Phenylobacterium montanum: one gene and its partner. The protein of the gene in region 1 interacts with the protein of each later gene in a pairwise test. Links are inferred from orthologs where the notes say so. Each region holds a gene or a part of one and is shown on either strand. Other genes may lie near its edges.

Region 1 (3,287 bases):
CTGCACGGCTTCGGTGACGGTCATTGGGCAGTCCTGGAGACAGAATCTTTCGGCCTCGCTAGCATCAGGCCCCAGCGTCAAGGCAAGCGGATTGAGTCGGGGTTAGGCGTGGCGGTGAAGAAGGCGCGGGGCGGCTGTCTGGGCCGGCTGGTCGGTCTGGTGCTGATCCTTTTCATCGCGCTCCCGATCGGGAGCGTGGTGCTCTATCGCTTCGTCCCGCCGCCGATCACCATCCTGATGGTCCAGCGCCTCATCGAAGGCCACGGCATGGACTACCGCTGGAAGCCGCTCGACAAGATCTCGCCGGCCCTGGCCCAGGCGGCGGTGGCGTCCGAGGACGCGCGGTTCTGCGAGCACCACGGCTTCGACGTCCAGGCCATGGAAAAGGCCATGCAGCACAATGAAAAGCGGCCCAAGAAGATCCGCGGCGGCTCGACCATCAGCCAGCAGACGGCCAAGAACGTGTTCCTGTGGCCGGGCCGCGACTATGTGCGCAAGGGGTTAGAGGCCGGCTACACGGTGCTGATCGAGACCGTGTGGGGCAAGCGGCGGATCATGGAGGTCTATCTCAACGTGATCGAGTTCGGCCCCGGGATCTATGGCGCCGAGGCGGCCAGCCAGCGGTTCTTCCACGAGCCCGCCTCGGCCCTGACCCCCGCCCAGGCGGCGCAGCTGATCGTGGTGCTGCCCAGGCCCCTGAAATGGAACGCCGAGGCGCCGGGGCGCTATGTGGCCAAGCGCTCGCGGGTGATCGGCGGGCGCATCGGCACGGTGCGCGAGGATGATCTGGCGGGGTGCGTGCTGGATTAGGGGGCAGGCAAGCCCGGATTCTCATTTAAATCCGCTCATCCCGGCGAATGCCGGGAACCAGATCATATGGCTCAGACATCGGTCCGTTTGCACAGGGGCGATTCCCAAATGCCAGCACTCTGTCAACTGGTTCCCGGCATTCGCCGGGATGAGCGGGGTGGGGGCGAGGCAAAATGTTGCGCTGCGGCGCCTTGTAACGCCCCGTTCGAGGGCGTATCTCCCCCGAACTCTGTTTCAAGCCAAGGAGATGCATGATGGGTTACCGGGTGGCCGTTGTCGGCGCCACGGGCAATGTGGGCCGCGAAATGTTGGCGATCCTCGAGGATGTGAACTTCCCCGTGGACGAAATTTACGCCGTGGCCTCGCGCAACTCCATCGGCGTCGAAGTCAACTACGCGGACAAACGCATTTATTGCCAGGCGATCGACGACTTCGACTTCTCCAAGGTCGACGTGGTGCTGATGTCGGTGTCGGGCGCGTTCTCCAAGGAATGGTCGCCCAAGATCGGCAAGCAGGGCCCGATCGTGATCGACAATTCGTCGGCCTGGCGCATGGACCCCGACGTGCCGCTGATCGTGCCGGAGGTGAACCCGGACGACGCGTCTCTGGCGCGGCGCAAGAACATCATCGCCAACCCGAACTGCTCGACCGCCCAGCTGGTGGTGGCTTTGAAGCCGCTGCACGACGCGGCCAAGATCAAGCGGGTGGTGGTCTCGACCTATCAGTCGGTGTCCGGCGCGGGCAAGGCCGGCGTCGACGAGCTGTGGGACCAGACCAAGGCCGTCTTCACCCTCGGCCCGACGGAGCCGAAGAAGTTCCCCAAGCAGATCGCCTTTAACGTCATCCCCTTCATCGGGTCGTTCAACGACGACGGCTATACCGACGAAGAGGCCAAGATGTGGAACGAGACGCACAAGATGATCGATCCGGCGATCAAGCTGACGGTCACCTGCGTGCGCGTGCCGGTGTTCGTCGGCCATTCGGAATCGGTGAACATCGAGTTCGAGACCCCGCTGGACGAGGACGAGGCCCGCGAGATCCTGCGCGACGCCCCCGGCGTGCTGGTGGTCGATAAGCGGGACGACAAGGGCTACATCACGCCCAAGGAGGCCCAGGGCGAATTCGCAGTCTATGTCTCGCGCATCCGCAACGACCACTCGGCCCCCAACTGCCTGAACATGTGGGTGGTGTCGGACAACCTGCGCAAGGGCGCGGCCCTGAACGCCGTGCAGATCGCCCAGCTGTTGCACGAACGCGGCATGCTGGAAAGGGCCCACGCCTGATGAGCCAGCCCTCCGCGCCGGCTCCGGCGCGGGGGGCGCTGATCGCCGGGATCGCCTGCTACACCCTCTGGGGCGTCCTGCCGCTCTATCTGCGCGCCGTGGCCCAGGCCGGCGCCAGCCCGCTGGAGATCATCGCCCATAGAGCCGCCTGGTCGGCGCCCTGGGCCGGGGCGCTGGTGCTGCTGGCCGGCCAGCGCCGCCAGGTGGCGCAGGTGTTCGCCACGCCGCGCACCCTGGGCCTTCTGACCCTTTCGGCGCTGCTGATCGCCGGCAACTGGGGGCTGTTCGTGTGGGCGGTGGCCAATGGCCACATCATGGAATCCAGCCTCGGCTACTACATCAACCCGCTGCTCAACATGGCCATGGGCGCGGTGCTGTTCCGCGAGCGGCTCGACCTGTTCGGCAAGACCGCCATCGGCCTCGCCGCCGCCGGGGTGCTGGTCCAGGGCGTCGCCCTCGGCCATCCGCCGATGATCTCCCTGGCCCTGGCCTTCAGTTTCGGCTTCTACGGCCTGATCCGCAAACAGGTCGCCGCCGAGGCCCAGACCGGCCTGTTCGTCGAGTGCCTGGTGCTGCTGGTCCCGGCCGTGGGCTATATCGCCTGGCTGCAGACCCATGGCGCCGGCCACTTCTTCGCGTCCCCCGGCATGACCGCACTTCTGGCCTTCGCCGGCCCGGCGACTGTCGTGCCCCTGGCCCTGTTCGCCTGGGCGGCGCGGCGGTTGCCGCTTTCGACCGTAGGCTTTTTGCAGTTCATCGGCCCGACCATGCAGTTCATCATCGGGGCCGAGGGCGGCGAGCGCCTGACGCCGGTCATGGTCGCCTCGTTCAGCCTGATCTGGCTGGGGGTCCTGGTGTTCGTCACCGGCGCCTGGCGCGCCAGCCGGCGGGTGGAGTGGCGGGAGGCCTAGATCGCCTCGTAGGCCGCTTCGATCAACCGCTTGGCTCTGGGGTCGCCCACCAGCACGGCGGACTGGCGGTTCATCACATAGGCGCCCGAGACGCCGGTCTCCGGGTCGGCGAAGGCGCAGCTGCCGCCCCAACCGTAGTGGCCGAAGGTCTCAGGCCCGAAACCGAACACGTTCAGCCCCTCGTTGCGCATCAGCCCGGCGCCCCAGGCGATGTCATAGGGCAGGACGAGGTCGCGGCCGTGGATGCGTTTGCGTGCGGCTGCTGCGGCCACGCCGGGGGCCA
Region 2 (3,023 bases), 210 kb from region 1 along the record:
CCTCGCCGCCGTGGCGGCCATCACCAGCCTGGGCCTCGTGGGCGCCCTCATGGCCCTGGGCCGGGAGCGGGCGCGGGCCGCTGAGCTGGACCGCGGGCTCGCCCGCGCCGAGGAGCGGCTCAGGGCCAGCGAAGCCGGCCAGGCCCAGTTGCAGGAGGCGGTGCGGGCCCAGGCCGCCGCCTCGGCCCAGGCCGTGGCCGAACAGCTGGTGGTCCGCGCCACCGAGACCTTCAAGGCGCAGGAGGAGCAGGCGAAGACCCGTCTCGAAGCCCAGCTCAAGCCCGTGGCCGAGACCCTGGCCAAGTTCCAGGAACAGGTCACCGCCGCCGAAAAGGCCCGCGCCGAGGAGACCGGCGGCCTGAAGGCCCAGATCGCCGCCCTGATGCAGGCCTCCTCCGACACCCAGGCCGAGGCGCGCAAGCTCTCGGCCGCCCTGCGCCGCGGGGCCGGGGTCCAGGGCCGCTGGGGCGAGCAGACCCTGCGCAACGTCTTGGAAGCCGCGGGCCTGTCCAAGCGCTTCGACTTCGAGGAGCAGTTCTCGGTCGACACCGAGGAGGGCCGCCGCCGGCCGGACGTGAAGGTGCGCATGCCCGGCGGCGGAGTGTTCGTGATCGACGCCAAGTGCTCGCTGAACGCCTTCCTGGAGGCGCAGGACGCCGCCGACGAGGCCCTGCGCGAACAGGCCCTGGCGCGCCACGGTTCCAGCGTGCGCCAGCACATGGCAGGGCTTTCGGCCAAGGCCTATTGGGACCAGTTCAAGGACGAGGGCTCGCCCGACTTCGTGGCCATGTTCGTCCCTGGCGACGGCTTTCTGGCGGCCGCCCTTGACCGCGCGCCCGACCTGATGACCGAGGCCATGGACAAGCGGGTGCTGATCGTCACCCCGACCACCCTGTTCGCGCTGTGCAAGGCGGTCGCCTACGGCTGGCGCGTCGAGGAGCAGGCGGCCAACGCCGACAAGATCGCCGGCCTCGGCCGCGAGCTCTACAAGCGCATCTCGGTCATGGGCGGCCATGCCCTGGCGCTCGGCAAGGCGCTGGAGGGGGCGGTCGGCAAGTACAACGCCTTCGCCGCCTCGCTGGAGAGCCAGGTCCTGACCCAGGCCCGCCGCTTCGAGGACCTGGCCGTCGACCACGAGGGCAAGGAGATCGCCGACCTGCCCCAGGTCGAGACCGGCGTCAGAACCCTCTCCAAACTGGCCAGCGACGATGCGCCCGAACTGGCGGCCTTGACGCTGGAAAGCCGCTGACCTACCTCACGAAATCATGGCCATCCGCGACATCCTGATCGTTCCCGACCCGCGCCTGAAGCAGGTCTCCACCCCCGTCGAGGGCGGGGTGACCGACGAGCTGCGCGCGCTGATGGACGATATGCTGGAGACCATGTACGACGCCCCCGGCATCGGCCTGGCCGCGATCCAGATCGGCGTCGCCAAGCGCATCATCGTCATGGACCTTTCCCGCGAGGACGAACCCAAAGCCCCCCGCTATTTCGTCAATCCCGAGATCACCTGGCGCTCGGAAGAGACCGTCCCCTACGAGGAAGGCTGCCTCTCGGTCCCCGAGATCTACGACGAGGTCGAGCGCCCGGCCCGCGTGCGGCTGAAGTACCTCGACTACAATGGCAAGGCGATCGAGGAAGACGCCGAGGGCATGTACGCCGTCTGCATCCAGCACGAGATGGACCACCTGGAAGGGGTGCTGTTCATCGACCACCTGTCGCGCCTGAAGCGCGACCGCGCGGTCAGCAAGGTCAAGAAGGCCGCCCGCGCGGCCTGATTCCACTCAGTTCTGGTTGCTTGTCCGGTTGCGGGCGTCGTCCGCGGCTTGGTGCGCCTTGGCGTCGGCGCTGTCGGCGGCCTGGCGGGCCTTGTCGGCGGTTTCCGCGGCGCCTGCGCGAAGGGCGTTACCCGTATCCTTGGCGGCGTAGTGCAGATCCTGGCCCGCGCGCTTCAGGTCGGGATCCTGGCCGATCTTGTGCGCCTCGGCCTTGATGTCGTGGCCGGCGGCGTCCAGGTCATGCTTGACCGCATCGCCGTCCGAGCGCGAGCAGGCTGCGGCGGCCAGGGCTAGCATCAGGATATACGGAACGGATCGAGCCATACCGGGTCTCCTCCTATAGGTGATTGCAACGGGCCGGCTTGCGGCAAGGTTCCCGGCGCCGCTAAACCCAGCCCATGCGCATCGCCTTCCTCGGCACCCCCGATTTCGCCGTCCCCTCCCTCGCCGCCTTGGCTGAGGCTGGACACGAGATCGCCTGCGTCTATTCCCAGCCCCCGGCGCCCCGCGGCCGCGGCCAGACCCTGCAGCCCTCGCCGGTGCACGCCTTCGCCCTGGCCCACGGCTTTCCGGTCCGCACGCCGGTCTCGATGAAGGACCCGGCCGAGATCGAGGCCTTCGTGGCCCTGAACCTCGACGCCGCCGTGGTCGTCGCCTTCGGCCAGATCCTGGTGGCCGCGGTGCTGGACGCCCCCCGGCTGGGCTGCTTCAACCTGCACGGCTCGCTCCTGCCCCGCTGGCGGGGCGCCGCGCCGATCCAGCGGGCGGTGATGGCCGCCGACCGCCAGACCGGCGTGCAGGTCATGCGCATGACCGAGGGCCTGGACGAGGGCCCGGTGCTGATGGGCGAGAGCGTGCGTATCGACGCCTTGGAGACCGCCGGCTCTCTGCACGACCGCCTGGCCCCGATCGGCGCGCAACTGCTGGTCCGCGCCATGGCCGCGGTCGAGGCCGGCAAGGCCCAGGAGACGCCCCAGCCCGAGGAAGGCGTCACCTACGCCAAGAAGATCCGCCGCAAGGAGACCCGCATCGACTGGACCCAGCCCGCCGCCGAGGTCGATCGCCGCATTCGCGGCCTCTCGCCTTTCCCCGGCGCCTGGACCACCGCGCCGGGCGAGAAGGGTCCCGTGCGGGTCAAGCTGCTTCTGTCCCGTGTCGAAGACGCCGACGGCCAACCCGGCGAGGCCCTGGACGATGGCCTGCTGATCGCCTGCGGCCAGGGCGCGGTGCGAATCCTGCGCGCCC

The links.
Region 2: the proteins of KCG34_RS15890 (region 1) and def interact in binary tests that used the Escherichia coli proteins (3 or more experiments, as listed by UniProt). The link is inferred for Phenylobacterium montanum from one-to-one orthologs.

The regions. Positions count from the first base shown.
Region 1 is NZ_CP073078.1:3,526,089-3,529,375, forward strand. Bases 104-3,078 are described here. They hold KCG34_RS15890 (aspartate-semialdehyde dehydrogenase), read left to right. Parts: upstream 104-1,064; coding sequence 1,065-2,093; downstream 2,094-3,078. Other genes in these bases: mtgA (monofunctional biosynthetic peptidoglycan transglycosylase), read left to right, coding at 115-810; rarD (EamA family transporter RarD), read left to right, coding at 2,093-3,004; KCG34_RS15900 (serine hydrolase domain-containing protein), read right to left, coding at 3,001-3,078. Also shown: KCG34_RS15880 (nitroreductase), read right to left, coding at 1-24; more of KCG34_RS15900, read right to left, coding at 3,079-3,287.
Region 2 is NZ_CP073078.1:3,315,266-3,318,288, forward strand. What follows is about bases 311-3,021. They hold def (peptide deformylase), read left to right. Parts: upstream 311-1,265; coding sequence 1,266-1,778; downstream 1,779-3,021. Other genes in these bases: KCG34_RS14860 (DNA recombination protein RmuC), read left to right, coding at 311-1,249; KCG34_RS14870 (hypothetical protein), read right to left, coding at 1,785-2,102; fmt (methionyl-tRNA formyltransferase), read left to right, coding at 2,177-3,021. In the rest of the region: more of KCG34_RS14860, read left to right, coding at 1-310; more of fmt, read left to right, coding at 3,022-3,023. UniProt on the Escherichia coli protein: Removes the formyl group from the N-terminal Met of newly synthesized proteins. Requires at least a dipeptide for an efficient rate of reaction. N-terminal L-methionine is a prerequisite for activity but the enzyme has broad specificity at other positions.